Regions from separate parts of the Streptomyces sp. NPDC059679 genome, predicted to be linked through region 3. Evidence: riboswitches for the same ligand, from Rfam matches in the RefSeq annotation. Region 3 holds a riboswitch; each other region holds the start of a gene.
The links. A riboswitch is a leader RNA that binds a small molecule or an ion and turns the genes downstream of it on or off. The one in region 3 is predicted to bind cobalamin.
Positions count from the first base shown of each region.

Region 1: linked by a shared signal. The riboswitch ahead of cobN (cobaltochelatase subunit CobN) and the one ahead of ACFV2X_RS18450 (ABC transporter substrate-binding protein) in region 3 are both predicted to bind cobalamin.
Region 2: linked by a shared signal. The riboswitch ahead of ACFV2X_RS13640 (cobalamin biosynthesis protein) and the one ahead of ACFV2X_RS18450 (ABC transporter substrate-binding protein) in region 3 are both predicted to bind cobalamin.

Region 1 is NZ_JBHWES010000003.1:46,214-51,159, forward strand. Features, by position in the region: gene ACFV2X_RS05140 (precorrin-2 C(20)-methyltransferase) at 1-59, opposite strand, end outside; gene ACFV2X_RS05145 (precorrin-8X methylmutase) at 56-697, opposite strand; gene ACFV2X_RS05150 (nitrite reductase) at 694-2,313, opposite strand; cobalamin riboswitch at 2,376-2,537, shown strand; gene cobN (cobaltochelatase subunit CobN) at 2,568-4,946, shown strand, end outside.
Region 2 is NZ_JBHWES010000009.1:179,179-184,124, reverse strand. Features, by position in the region: gene ACFV2X_RS13660 (alpha/beta hydrolase) at 1-302, opposite strand, end outside; gene ACFV2X_RS13655 (class II aldolase/adducin family protein) at 383-1,018, opposite strand; gene ACFV2X_RS13650 (anion permease) at 1,413-2,660, shown strand; gene ACFV2X_RS13645 (hypothetical protein) at 2,673-2,939, shown strand; cobalamin riboswitch at 3,108-3,244, shown strand; gene ACFV2X_RS13640 (cobalamin biosynthesis protein) at 3,418-4,767, shown strand; gene ACFV2X_RS13635 (cobyric acid synthase) at 4,770-4,946, shown strand, end outside.
Region 3 is NZ_JBHWES010000015.1:56,574-61,519, forward strand. Features, by position in the region: gene ACFV2X_RS18425 (acyl-CoA dehydrogenase family protein) at 1-224, shown strand, start outside; gene ACFV2X_RS18430 (RidA family protein) at 221-634, shown strand; cobalamin riboswitch at 671-822, shown strand; gene ACFV2X_RS18435 (CbtB-domain containing protein) at 858-1,079, shown strand; gene ACFV2X_RS18440 (CbtA family protein) at 1,102-1,866, shown strand; gene ACFV2X_RS18445 (histidine phosphatase family protein) at 1,907-2,485, opposite strand; cobalamin riboswitch at 2,581-2,795, shown strand; gene ACFV2X_RS18450 (ABC transporter substrate-binding protein) at 2,849-3,907, shown strand; gene ACFV2X_RS18455 (FecCD family ABC transporter permease) at 3,904-4,917, shown strand.

The DNA.
Region 1 (4,946 bases), on a different contig from region 3:
GAGGGGTCGCCGGGGCCAAGACCCACGCCGTAGAGCCGGCCCGTCTGCTGCTCGCTCACTCTTCCTCGCTCGCAATCGCGTTGACCGCGGCAGCGGCGATGGCGCTGCCGCCACGCCGGCCGCGCACCACCAGGTGGTCGAGCGCGGCCGGATGCCCGGCCAGCGCCTCCTTGGACTCGGCGGCGCCGATGAAGCCGACCGGTACGCCGATGACGGCCGCCGGGCGCGGCGCGCCCGCTTCGACCATCTCCAGCAGACGGAACAGCGCGGTGGGCGCGTTGCCGATGGCCACCACCGCACCCTCCAGCCGGTCCCGCCACAGCTCCAGCGCGGCGGCGCTGCGCGTGGTGCCCATCCGGCGGGCCAGTTCGGGCACGGTGGGGTCGGACAGGGTGCACACCACGTCGTTGTCCGCGGGCAGCCGCTTGCGGGTCACACCGCTGGCCACCATGTGCGCGTCGCAGAGCACGGGCGCGCCGGCGCGCAGCGCGGCGCGGGCGCGGGCGACCACCTGGGGGGTGTACGCGAGGTCCTGGACGAGGTCGACCATGCCGCAGGCGTGGATCATCCGCACCGCGACCTGGCTGACGTCGGCGGGCAGACCGCCCAGATCGGCCTCGGCGCGGATGGTGGCAAAGGAGGCGCGGTATATGGCCGCGCCGTCCTTCTCGTAGTCGAACACTGTGCCCTCGATCATGTCGTTCCACGGGCCGCCGCCACGGCGCCGGCCACTTGCTCTGCTGTTACGTCCACGCCCCGCGCGGACCCTGTGGCATCTCGTACGGCGACCTGGTAGCCGTCGCCCGTCGCCAGCACGTCGACCCACCGGACCGGCCCGCCGGGGTGGCCGCAGCGCCGCTCGCAGCCGGAGAAGTACACGGGCAGCCGGCTTCGCGCCGGGCCCGGTCGGCCGTCGCCGGACGCCTCGCCCGCCACCGCGCGCGCCGCCTCGGCACGCACATCGGCCAGGGACTTGGCGCAGCCGGGCCGTCCCGTGCACGCGCCGACCCCGAACCAGGGGGAGTGCGGCGCGGTCACCAGCCCGGCGTCGGCGAGCTCCCGCAGCGCGGCCTCGGCGTCGCCGGCGGAGAAGCCGGGCAGCACCACGCCGCGCCAGGGTGTCACACGCAACTCGCCCGAGCCGCCCCGGGCGGCGAGCTCGGCGAGCAGCCGCCACCGCGCGGCGGTGAGCCGCCCCAGCGGGACGGCGACCGACACCGCGCACCGCCCGTCCGGCCCGGCGACGAGCCCGACGAGTGGTGTGCTCGGCGCGGTGGTTGGGGAGTGAGGGGCGAGGGATGCGAGCTGGATTCCTGCTTCGGCGAGTCGCCCCACCAATTGGTCGGCCGTCACGGCGTGTCGCGCCGGCAGCTCGCTCACACGCCACGCGCGTGTGCCACTCGCGCGCACCGCGTCGAGAAACGCCACCGCGGCCAGCGCCGCCGCGCGCGGCACGTCCGAGGCGCGCACCTGGAGTTCGGCGCCCACGGGGTCGCCACCGGGCGCGGGCTTCGGCTTCGTGTCCCCGGGGCCGCCCGCGGGCGTGGGGGGACCCGGCGGCCGGGCCCGGCCCGGCGTGTCGTCGGCCACCAGCCGCCCGTCCTGACGCGCCGCGACGCCCGGCGCGTCAGCGTCCTCCGGCGCGTCAGCGTGGTCCGGCGCGTCGTGGTGGTCTGTGGAGTCGGGGGACTCTGTGGCGTTCGGCGCGGTGGATTTCGGGCGTGCGGGTCCATGTCCCCCGGCGGAGCCGAGCCGCAGCACCGCCTCGCCGTCCGGCGCTGCGATCAATGTCACATCCGCGCCCAGCGCCGCCACATCGCCCCGCCCGTCGTCGAGCGCGAACAGGAACCGGCCCGACAGCCCGGCCAGTTCGGCCAATCCGGAGCCTGCGGGCGCGTTGCCGCACAGCAGGGCGTCCAGCTCCCGCGCCCACGCCGAGACATCCGCGTACCCCGCCCCGTCCAGCCCGGACAGCGGGGACGCCACGATGTTGCGCACCCGGTCGTGGCGGTCCGACGGCAGCAGCCCTGCCGTCCGCAGCCGGGCCGCGAGTCCGGCCCCGCACCCCGCGTCGAGGCCGCGCAGCTGCAGATTGCCCCGGGAGGTGAGGTCCAGTCTGCCGTCGCCCAACTCCTCGGCCGCGAGCGCCAGCACGAGCGCCTGGCGTGCCGTCAGGAGCCCGGCGGGCAGCCGCACCCGGGCCAGCGCGCCGTCGTCCGCCGAGTGCAGGCGCAGCGCGCCGGGGCAGGCGTCGTCGCGACCGCGCGCGGGGGTTTCGTCCCCTGGTGGGGCGGTTGTCGGGGGGAGGGGCATGGCGGCGAGCATACCGACGATTGTGTTCGGCTCTCCGCCCCGCGGCAGGTCAGAAGCGCCTACTATGCTCACGGCGGGTCGGTCCCGGCCCGCCACCACAAAAGACGGCAAAAAGGGTAGGAAGCCGGTGGAAATCCGGCGCGGTCCCGCCACTGTGAGCGCGGCAGCCGGTATTGCGACGGCCGCGCGAGCCAGGAACTCCCGCCGTCTTCAACCCGCCCGGGGCGCGGACCCCGAGGAAGGCCTGCCGTCGCATGATCCTGCTGCTGTCGACGTCCGACACCGACCTGCTCAGTGCCCGCGCGGCACAGACCCCGGTGCCCTATCGGCTCGCCAACCCGGCCCGGCTCCCCCTGGACGAGCTGCCCGCGCTCCTCGAGGGCGTCGAACTCGTCGTCGTACGGCTGCTCGGCGGGGTGCGCGCCTGGCAGGAAGGGCTCGACGCGCTGCTCGCCGGGGACCGCCCGGTCGTGGTCCTGACCGGCGAACAGGCCCCGGACGCCCAGCTCATGGAGGCATCCACGGTCCCGGTCGGGATCGCCGCCGAGGCACACGCCTATCTCGCGCACGGCGGGCCCGGCAACCTCGGCCAGCTGGCCCGCTTCCTGTCCGACACCGTCCTGCTGACCGGCCACGGCTTCGAGCCGCCCGCGCCCGCGCCCTCGTGGGGCGCACTTGAGCGCACCGCGCGCGAGGACGTCACCGGCCCGCGGATCGCCGTGCTCTACTACCGCGCTCACCACATGAGCGGCAACACCGCCTTCGTCGAGGCGCTGTGCCAGGCCGTCGAGGACACCGGGGGCCGCGCGCTGCCGCTGTACGTCGCCTCGTTGCGCGCACCCGAGCCCGAGCTGCTGGAAGCCCTCGCCGAGGCCGATGCGGTGGTGACCACCGTGCTCGCCGCGGGCGGCACCCGGCCCGCCGAGGCATCGGCCGGCGGCGACGACGAGGCGTGGGACGCGGGCGCGCTGGCCGCGCTGGACGTCCCGGTGCTCCAGGCGCTGTGTCTGACCGGCCCGCGCGCCGCGTGGGAGGCGAACGACGAGGGTCTTTCGCCTCTGGACGCGGCGACCCAGGTCGCCGTCCCGGAGTTCGACGGGCGGCTGATCACCGTGCCGTTCTCCTTCAAGGAGACCGACGAGGACGGCCTGCCCGTCTATGTCGCCGATCCCGAGCGCGCCGCGCGTGTCGCGGGAATCGCCGTACGACACGCCCGGCTGCGCCACATACCGGCGGCCGACAAGCGCCTCGCGCTCGTGCTGTCCGCCTACCCCACCAAGCACTCCCGCATCGGCAACGCCGTCGGCCTGGACACGCCCGCCAGCGCCGTCGCCCTGCTGCGCCGGTTGCGCGCGGACGGCTTCGACCTCGGCCCGGTGGAAGGCCCCGAGGCGCTGCCCGGTCTCGCCTCCGGCGACGGCGACGAGCTGATCCGCGCGCTCATCGAGGCGGGCGGCCACGACCAGGACTGGCTCACCGAGGAGCAGCTGGCCCGCAACCCGGTCCGGATCCCCGCCGCCGACTACCGCCGCTGGTACAAGCGGCTGCCGCAGGAGCTGCGCGAGGCGGTGGAGGGGCACTGGGGGCCGCCGCCGGGCGAGATGTTCGTCGACACCAGCCGCGACCCCGAGGGCGAGATCGTGCTGGCCGCGCTGCGCCGGGGCAATCTTCTGGTCGTCATCCAGCCACCGCGCGGCTTCGGCGAGAACCCGATCGCCATCTACCACGACCCCGACCTGCCGCCCTCCCATCACTACCTGGCCGCCTACCGCTGGATCGCCACCCCCCAGGCCGACGGCGGCTTCGGCGCCGACGCCATGGTGCACCTGGGCAAGCACGGCAATCTGGAGTGGCTGCCCGGCAAGAACGCGGGCCTGTCCGCCGCCTGTGGCCCCGACGCCGCGCTCGGCGACCTGCCGCTGATCTACCCGTTCCTGGTCAACGACCCGGGTGAGGGCACACAGGCCAAGCGCCGCGCCCACGCCACCCTCGTCGACCACCTCGTGCCGCCCATGGCCCGCGCCGACTCCTACGGCGACATCGCGCGCCTGGAGCAGCTGCTGGACGAGTACGCCGCCATCTCGGCGATGGACCCGGCCAAACTCCCCGCCATCCGCGCCCAGATCTGGACCCTCATCCAGGCCGCCAGGCTCGACCACGACCTCGGCCTGGAGGACCGGCCGGACGACGACGGCTTCGACGACTTCCTGCTGCACGTGGACGGCTGGCTGTGCGAGGTCAAGGACGCCCAGATCCGTGACGGCCTGCATGTTCTCGGCAACGCCCCCTCCGGCCCCGAGCGGGTCAACCTCGTCCTGGCCATTCTGCGCGCCCGGCAGATCTGGGGCGGGACCACGGCGCTCCCCGGGCTGCGTGAGGCACTCGGCCTCGACGAGTCGGCCGCCACCCGCACCGGCGCGGACGAGGCGGAGGACCGCGCCCGCGCCCTCGTCCAGGCGATGGAGGACGCCGACTGGGCCCCGGAGGCCGTCGAGAAGGCGTGCCTGGGGCTGCCCGAGGAGCAGCACGGCGCGGTGACCGCGATCCTCGACTTCGCCGCGCGCGAGGTCGTGCCGCGGCTGGCCGCCACCACCGACGAGATCGACCACGCCGTGCACGCCCTGGGCGGCGGC
Region 2 (4,946 bases), on a different contig from region 3:
TCCAGGCGGCGGACCACGGAGTCCGGGGGGTGCGGGACGTCCTCGACCACGGGCCCGACGACGGCGTGGCAGCCCGAGCCGGCGAGGCCGTACGTGCCGGGGCGCAGCGAGGCGAGACTGCGGGTGAGGGTGATCCGGTCGGCCTCGGCGGCGTGCACGGTGAGCCGCGGGTCGTGCGGGAACGGCCGGCCGGGGCCGGGCTTCAGGGCGGCGCCGCTGGCGTACCGCCCGGCCGCCACCGCGCCGGCGCCGACACTGAGCATCGTGGTGGCGGCCACAACCGCCTTCGTCCGCAGCTGCATCTCTCCCAGTGTGGGCGGGGAAGCCGCCGCGGGCCAGCGGGCGCTGACCGGCCGGGTGATCGACCCGCGATCCGCCCGGCTCAGCGGGGCTGGCCGTAGCCGCTGAGCTTGTCCGCGGCGCGGCGCAGCTCTTCGGGTGGCAGCAGGGCCGGGGTGTACCCGGGGACGGCGGCCGCGGTGAGCCAGACCCGGCACATCCACTCCAGCTGGGCCGTCCGGTCGTACGCCTGGTCGAGCGTGGTGCCGTGGACGACGGTGCCGTGGTTGCGCAGCAGACAGCCGGTGCGGTCGCGCAGCGCGTCGAGCATGTTGTGGGCCAACTCGTCGGTGCCGTACAGGGCGTAGCCCGCGACGCGCACCGGGCCGCCGAGGGCGCAGGTCATGTAGTGGATCGCGGGGACCTCGTCGACCAGGGTGGAGACGGCCGTGGCGTGTACGGCGTGGGTGTGGACGACGGCCGCGGCGTCGGTGTCGCGGTAGATCGCGAGGTGCATCGGCAGTTCGCTGGTGGGGGCCAGCTCGCCGATCACCTGGCGCCCGTCCAGGTCGACGCCGACCGTGTCACCCGGGCCGAGCCGGTCGTACGGGACGCCGCTCGGGGTCACCAGGACGATGTCGCCGACCCTGGCCGAGACGTTGCCCGAGGTGCCGACGACCAGGCCGTCGGCGACCGTCCTGCGGGCCGTCTCCACCACCCGCTCCCAGCCTTCCCTCAGGTCCGGTCGCTCCCCAAGTCCGTTCGGTCGTGCGGCATCCGGCTTCGTCACGATCCCTCACCTCCGGGCGCCGATCATGGCAGGCGAGCCGTCGTGTACGCATCACTGCGGGGGCGAGTGGATCATCGGTGCCGCCTTCCCGCAGGTGCGTCACCCCCGAGCCCACCCCAGTTCACCTTCCGTTCACCCCATGTCCTTACGGTCGTGGCTGCACCCTTTGGTTGTCGCACCGATTGCCCAAGGGTGCGCGAATCCTCCCCCTCCCACAGGAGGGGCTTCTCGTGCGGCCATCCCGGTGGCCTCACGGTGGCCACATGGCACTACGTACCGTAGTCACGCGGCGGCGCTCCGTGTCGCCAAGTTCGGGGATCGCATTCCCCCACGAAGGAGTTCGATGGAACACATCACGCTTCTCATTGGGATCGTGATCGTTACGGCCTTGGTGTTCGACTTCACGAACGGCTTCCACGACACGGCCAATGCCATGGCGACCACCATCTCCACGGGGGCTCTCGGTCCCCGGATCGCGGTGGCGATGTCCGCGGTCCTCAATCTCGTCGGCGCGTTCCTCTCCGTGGAGGTCGCCAAGACGATCTCCGGGGGAATCATCGACGAGGACGCCGGAGTCCGCCCCGAAGTGATCTTCGCGGGTCTGGTCGGCGCGATCCTGTGGAACCTGCTGACCTGGCTGGCCGGGCTGCCCTCCAGCTCCTCGCACGCCCTCTTCGGCGGCCTCATCGGCGCCACCCTGGTCTCCGTTGGCATGGACGGGGTCAACAGCGACAAGATCGTCATGAAGGTCCTGATCCCGGCCGTCGCCGCGCCGATCGTGGCCGGTGTCGCCGCCCTGGTCGCGACCCGGCTCACCTACCGGCTGGCCCGCGGCCGCGACCCCCAGGACACCTCGAAGGGCTACCGCGCCGGGCAGATCGCCTCGGCCGCGCTGGTCTCCCTCGCCCACGGCACCAACGACGCCCAGAAGACCATGGGGGTCATCACCCTCGCGCTGATCACCGGCGGTGTGATCGCGCCCGACTCCGACCCGCCGATGTGGGTCATCGTCTCCGCGGGCCTGGCCATCGCCCTCGGTACGTACCTGGGCGGCTGGCGCATCATCCGCACCATGGGCAAGGGCATCACCGACATCCAGCCGCCGCAGGGCTTCGCCGCCCAGACCGGCGCCGCGACCGTCATCCTCGCCTCGTCGCACATCGGCTTCGCGCTCTCCACCACCCAGGTCTGCTCCGGCTCCGTGATGGGCGCGGGGGTCGGCCGCAAGGGCGCTGTGGTGCGGTGGTCCACCGCGGGCCGCATGGTCCTCGCCTGGGTACTCACCCTGCCCGCCGCGGGCCTCGTCGCGGGCGGCGCCGCGCTGCTGGCGGACCAGGGCGACTGGGGCGTCACGGCGGTCGCCGTGCTCGCGGTCGCCGCCTGCGCCGGGATCTGGGCGGCCTCGCGCCGCAAGCCCGTCGACCACACCAACGTCAATGACATCGACGAGGCCGCGGCGCTGCCGGCCGAGCCGGTGGGCGTCGTCACGGCGGCCCTCCAGTCCGTGGCCCCGCCGCCCGCCCGTGCCGCTACCGCCCCCTCCTCCGCCACCCCGGCCGGCGCCTCCGCGGCCACCGGCAGCACCAGCTAAGGAAGTAACGCGATGAGCATCGACTGGGCGGCCCTCGGCCAGGTCTTCGGCATCAGCCTCGTGGTGACCGTCGGCTTCGTGGGCGTCTTCACCCTCGGCATCCTCGGCACCTCCCGTAAGCCGCGGCAGGCGGAGGCGGGCACCGACACGGCCGCCACCGCGTCCGCCGCCCCGGCCCCGGCCGGCGGCGCCTTCGGCCCCGCGCGCGCCGGCGCGTACCTCTGCTTCGCGCTGTGCGCGGCGACCGTGGCGTACGGCATCAACCTGATCGTGGCCTGACCCCGTTCGACCCCACTCACGGCCGCCGGGCTGGAACGTGCCGACCAGCGCGTTCCAGCCCGGCGGCCGTGGCATGTGCTTCTCGGCACACTCACACAGGGTGGGGCATTCGCGAGTTGACGGCCATTCGCGGCCCATGGTGGACTTCCGGAGCCAAACGGCGGCAGGAGAGGAAGCCGGTGAGAATCCGGCGCGGTCCCGCCACTGTCACCGGGGAGCGCTCTCCCATCGCCCGTACGAGTCACGGCCGTCCACACGACGGCTGGAAGACGGGGAGAAGCGCGGATCCGGGAGCCAGGAGACTCTCACCGCCGGTCACGTCGAACCAGGGCGCGGACCCTGAGTGAGGACATACCGCCATGCCCGGCACCGCCATGCCGCCGACCCGCCCGCGGCACCTCCGCCACGTCCCGGCGCCTCCGACACCCCTGATGTTCCTGACGTTCCCCATGTACCGAGGCAAGACGGCGGACTGACGATGCGTGCCGATCACGCCTCGTACGCGTGCGGCGCCGCCCTCGGCTTTCTCGGCGACCTCGCCATGGGCGATCCGCGCCGCGGCCATCCTGTGGCCGCGTTCGGGCGCGCCGCCCTGGCTGTCGAGCGGCTGCTGTGGCGCGACCACCGCGGATCCGGGGCCCTCTACACCGCGCTGTGCGCGGGCGGCGCGGCCGCGGGCGCCGTGCTGTCGGGGCGCGCCGTACGGGCCTTGGGACGCCCCGCGCCGGGAGGCTCCGCTCTGGGCAGCGCTGTCCTGAAACCCTCGGGACGTCCCGTCTTGGGGCACCGCGTCTTGGGGCACCGCGCCGCGGAAACCTCCGCCCTGGGGCGCCGCTCCCCCGCCGCGCAGACCATGCTGACCGCCGCCGCCACCTGGGCGGTGCTCGGCGGCACGACGCTGGGCCGGGAGGCGCGGGCTGTCGGCGGCGCGCTGACGGCCGGTGACCTGGACGCCGCCCGGCGCCGGCTGCCGCACCTGTGCGGGCGCGATCCGCAGGCGCTGGACGAGTCGCAGATCGCGCGCGCGGTCGTCGAGTCGGTCGCCGAGAACACCTCGGACGCCGTTGTGGGCGCGCTGGTGTGGGGGGCAGTCGGCGGGGTGCCGGGCCTGGTCGGCTTCCGGGCCGTCAACACCCTGGACGCGATGGTGGGCCACAAGTCGCCGCGCTATCGGCGGTTCGGTTGGGCCTCGGCCCGGCTGGACGACCTCGCCGGCTGGCCCGGCGCACGGCTCACCGCGGCGCTGGCCGCCCTGGCCGGGCCCGATCCGCGCGGCGCATGGCGCGCCTGGCGGCGCGACGGCCACCGCCATCCGAGCCCCAACGCGGGCCCCGTGGAGGCCGCGTTCGCGGGCGCGCTCGGCGTACGGCTGGGCGGCACCCTCGCGTACGGCGGCCGCGTCGAGCACCGTCCGGTGCTCAACCCCGGCGGGCGGCCGGTCGAGGCGGCCGACATCGAGCGCGCCGTACGGCTTTCGCGGCGCGTCGGTGCCCTGGCGCTCGGCGTGTCCGTCGCGGCCCGACTGGCGGCGGGGACACGGCTCGCGGCAGGCGTGGCGCCGAGGCCGGCCCGTACGGCCGCGCGGCCCGGTGCCGCACCCGTACCCGCCGCGCGGGCCCCACATGGCGCGCTCGCCCGCTGGGCACGGTCCATGCCCCTCCTTCCCGCTCAGTCCCGGCGCGCTCCAACGCGCGAGCTTCCCTCGTCGCTGCGCGGCTCCTCAGTCCAGCCCGCGCAGCGCGCCAAGACACGCTCATACGAGGCACCCGGCGCGGGCCGGTCGGGCGGTCCGGCGACGGTGCGGCCGACGGCCGCGGGGAGGGACTGAGGATGAGCGGGACACAGGGCGGGGGCGCGCCGGGCGGCGGGCTGCTCGTCGCGGGTACGACCTCGGACGCGGGCAAGAGCGTCGTCACGGCCGGAATCTGCCGCTGGCTCAGCCGTAAGGGCGTCAGCGTCGCGCCCTTCAAGGCGCAGAACATGTCGCTCAACTCCTTCGTGACCCGC
Region 3 (4,946 bases):
ACGAGGGCGCGCCGGCCATCGCCAAGAGTTCGGCGATGGCCAAGCTCCTGGCCACCGAGACCGCCCAGTACGTCGTGGACGCCGCCGTACAGATCCACGGCGCGCGGGCGTTGCGCCGCGGGCATCTTCTGGAGCACCTGTACCGCGAGGTGCGCGCGCCCCGGATCTACGAGGGCGCGACCGAGGTCCAGCGCACGATCATCGCGAAGGAGCTGTACCGGTGACCGAGCCCCACCCCTCTCTGGTGCGCACCAACCCGCCCGAGCTCTCCCCGCCCACCGGCTTCAGCCACGCCGTCACGGCCACCGGCGGCCGCCTGGTCTTCCTGGCGGGCCAGACCGCGCTGGACGGCGCGGGCGCGGTCGTCGGTGCCACGCTTCCGGCCCAGTTCCGGCGCGCACTGGCCAACCTGCTCACCGCCCTGACCGCGGTCGGCGGCACCCCCGCGGACCTGGCCCGGCTGACCGTGCACACCACCGATGTCGCGGCCTACCGAGCGTCCGCCCCCGAACTCGGCCGCATCTGGCGGGAGCTGGCGGGCCGCGACTACCCCGCGATGGCGGTCATCGGAGTCGTCCGGCTGTGGGACGAGGCGGCGATGGTCGAGCTGGACGGCATCGCGGTGCTGCCGTAGCGCATCACCCCACATGTTGGGGTATTGGCCATGCCCGCGCGGCGCGGTACCGTCGGTGCGATATCGACGACGGCAGGACGGAAGCCGGTGGGAACCCGGCACGGTCGCGCCACTGTGAACGAGACGTTCCAAACGCTCCAAGGGACGTCTCGTGAGTCAGACCCGTAGCCGTCGTCATGTGCACCACCGAGATGGGACGCGAATTCCCCAAGGAGGCCCTGCCATGGCGCAGCATGTCGCACAGCCGACCGCCACCACCCCCGCTCTCCCCGCCAAGCTGCCGATCGGTGCGATCGTCCCGTGGGCGGTGTTCTTCGGCATCCTGATGCTGGTCCTGCTGTACTTCGTCGGCGCCGAACAGGGCGCCACCTCGGTCGTCTCCGGCGAGGACGTCCACGAGTGGGTGCACGACGCCCGCCACCTGCTCGGTTTCCCCTGCCACTGACGCCAGGGACGCCGACACCCTCATGAATTCCGCAACGGTACGGAACCTGCTCGTCCGTGGCATGCTCGCCGGCCTCGGGGCCGGCGTGCTCGCCCTGATCGTCGCCTACCTCCTCGGGGAACCGAATGTCGACAAGGCGATCGGCTTTGAGGAGTCCCACGCCCCGGGGCACGATCACGAGGTCGAACTCGTCTCCCGCAGCCTGCAGTCCACCGCCGGCCTGGCCACCGGTGTTCTGATCTACGGGGTCGCCTTCGGCGGCATCGCCGCCCTCGCCTACTGCTTCGCCCTGGGCCGCATCGGCCGCTTCACCCCGCGGGCCACCGCGCTGCTGCTGTCCGGCTGCGCCCTGCTCGCGGTCTACGTCGTGCCGTTCCTGAAGTACCCGGCCAACCCGCCCGCCGTCGGCGACCCCGACACCATCTCCAAGCGGACCAATCTGTATCTGCTGATGATGGTGCTCAGCGTGCTCCTCGCGATCGCCGCGACCATCCTCGGCAAGCGGCTCGCCCCGAAACTGGGCACCTGGTACGCCACCGTCGCCGCGGTGGCCGCCTTCGCCCTGGTGATCGGCCTGGCGTTTGCGTTCCTGCCGGCCGTCAACGAGGTGCCCGCCGATTTCCCGGCCACCGTGCTGTGGCGGTTCCGGCTCTCCGCGCTGGCCATCCAGGTCACCCTGTGGGGAGGCTTCGGGCTGGTCTTCGGCGAGTTGGCCGAGCGCCTGCTGAGCCCCGAGCCCGCCACCAGGGCACCGGCATCGCCGGTGGCCACCCCCAGCCGACCGTGATCCGACCGTCGCCCGGACCCCACTGGGGCGGCCGCTCTCCTCAGGGGCGGTCGAGTGGCCGCCCCAGCCCGAGGTTCCAGCGTCCGGCGCGTCCGCTGATCCCGGTCGCGGTCAGCGGCCGCACGTCGGCACGCCAGAAGGCCGCCGCGGGCGCGCCCAGCACATGCACCACCGCGGCCCGCACCACGTCCGGCTCCACCACGGCGAGCGTATGGCCGTCCGTCAGCGACGCCGTGTCCAGCCACCGTCCGATCCGCAGGCACAGGTCCCGTACCGACTCCCCGCCGTGGGGCGCGGCCGCCGGGTCGGCCAGCCACCGGGCCACCGCCTCCGGTTCGGCGGCACCGACCTCGTCGAGGGTGAGGCCCCGCCAGCGGCCCGTATCCAGACCGGCCAGCTCCGCACAGGGCTCGGCCACGCCGAGCCCCAGCGCGGCGGCGGTCTCCCGGCAGCGCAGGCTGGGGGAGGTGACAGCGCGGTCGGCCGAGGGCAGCGCCCCGGCCACGGCGCGGGCCCGCGCCGCGCCGCCGTCCTCGAGAGGGCTCGTGCCGTCGTCGAACCGGGCCTTGCGCAGCGATGGACTCATCGCGGCTGAGATGAAGGTGACGCGGCTGGTCACGCGGTCGCTCCTCCTGCCTGTGCCATGGGCGGTACGGCACATACGTAACCACCGGTGGGCCCGCACCTGCCACACATCCGACCGCAGGCCGGGCTTGATAGCCTCTGGGGGCCAGTCGAGCCACATCCGAGGCCAGGGAATCCGGTGCGAATCCGGAACTGACGCGCAGCGGTGAGGGGGACGGGCGGGGCACACCATGCCACTGGGAGGGGAACGGGCCGGCCGAAGGGCGGGCGCGGGACCGTACCGGGAAGGCGCCTCGTCCGGGCGAACCCGAGTCCGAAGACCTGCTGGCACCTCCGCGCCCCGGCGGGGAGGCCGTCCGTAGGCCAGGCTCCGCGTACGAGCCCCGACCACCGAGGCATGCCCGTGCTGCTCCGTACCGCTCTCCGTCCCGCGGCTCTGCTGCTCGCCCCCGCCCTCCTGCTCACCGCGTGCGGTGGTTCGGGAGGCGGTGCCGAGGGCGCCGGGGAGTCCGCCGGCTCGACCGGTTCGGGCTATCCGCGCACCATCGACAACTGCGGCCGCAAAGTCACCCTGAAGTCGGCCCCCGAGCGGGCCGTCTCCCTCAACCAGGGCACCACGGAGATCCTGCTCTCCCTCGGCCTCGCCGACCGTATGGCCGGTACGGCGACCTGGACGGACCCGGTGCTGAAGGGCCTGGAGAAGGCCAACGCGTCCGTGCCGCGGCTGGCGGACAACGCGCCCTCGTTCGAGAAGGTGCTGGACGCCGACCCCGACTTCGTCACCGCCTCGTTCGTCTCCACCCTCGGCAAGGGCGGCGTGGCCACCCGTGAGCAGTTCGAGAAGCTGGGCGTGCCCACGTACGTCTCGCCCTCCGACTGCTCGGCGGGCAAGGACAACGACAGCGGCGGCGACGGATCGCGCTCCACCCCGCTCACCCTCGACAGCGTCTACGGCGAGATAGCCGACCTGGCCCGGGCGTTCGGGGTGGAGGAGCGGGGGAAGAAGCTCATCGCCGAGCTGAAGGGGCGGGTGAGCAGGGCCACCGCCGGGCTCGACGCCTCCGGTGTCTCCCTCGTGTACTGGTTCGCCAACTCCCAGTCGCCCTACCTGGCCGGCTGCTGCGGGGCGCCGGGCGCGATCACCCGGGCGGTCGGCGCGGAGAACGCCTTCGCCGACACCCATGACGAGTGGCCCCAGATCAACTGGGAAACCGTCGCCGACCGCGATCCCGACGTCATCGTCCTCGGCGATCTGACCCGTAAGCAGCAGACCGCGGAGACCGCCCGGGCCAAGATCCGTTTCCTGGAGGCCAACCCCGCCACCCGCAACCTGACGGCCGTGAAGAAGAAGCGGTACGTGCTGCTGAGCGGGCAGTCGATGAACCCGTCCATCCGCACGGTCGAAGGGATCGAGAAGGTCGCCGCGGGGCTGCGCGACTTCGGGCTCGCCAAATGAGCGCCCGTACGCTGCTGCTGACCGGCGGCGGGCTGGCCGCGCTGCTGATGTCGGTCGCCGTCGCGGTGACGATCGGACCCGCCGACATCTCCACGGGCGATGTGTGGGCCTCCGTCGCCGCCCACCTCGGTGTGGGCGAGAGCACGCTGACGCCGCTGCGCGACGGCATCGTGTGGAATCTGCGGATGCCGCGCACCCTGCTCGCCGCCGTATGCGGGGCCGGGCTCGCCGTATGCGGGGCGGTGATGCAGTCGCTGCTGCGCAATCCGCTGGCCGATCCGTTCGTGCTCGGGGTGTCCTCCGGTGCGTCCACGGGGGCGGTCGCCGTGGTCGTGCTCGGGGTGGGCGGGGGAGCCGTGTCGCTGTCCGCGGGCGCGTTTCTCGGCGCGCTGCTCTCCTTCGCGCTGGTGCTGCTGCTCAGCCACACCCTGGGCGGCAGCACGGACCGGGTCGTGCTGTCCGGGGTGGCCGCCATGCAACTGTTCTCCGCGCTGACCTCGTTCACCGTGCTGACCTCCGCCGACGCCGACACCACCCGGGCCGTGCTGTTCTGGCTGCTCGGCTCGCTCTCCGGCGCCGGGTGGGGGCAGGTGCTGCTGTGCGCCCTCGTCCTGGCCGTCGTCCTCGTCCTCTGCCTCGGATACGCCCGCACCCTGGACGCGTTCGCCTTCGGCGACGAGGCCGCGGCCGGACTCGGCGTCCGTGTCGCCCGTACCCGCCTGGTCCTGCTCTCGGCGACCGCGCTGCTCACCGCCGCCCTGGTCAGCTGTGCCGGGGCGATCGGCTTCGTCGGCCTGGTCCTCCCGCACGCCACGCGCGCCCTCACCGGCGCCGGCCACGCCCGCCTCCTGCCCGTCACGGCGCTGACCGGAGCCGTCTTCCTGGTGTGGGTGGACACCCTGGCCCGCACCGCCCTCGATCCCCAGGAGGTCCCGGTGGGCGTGGTGACGTCCCTCATCGGCGTACCGGCGTTCGTGGCCGTGCTCTACCGCGGCCGGAGCAAGGCATGACGGGCCTGCCGGAGCGGGACATGACCGGC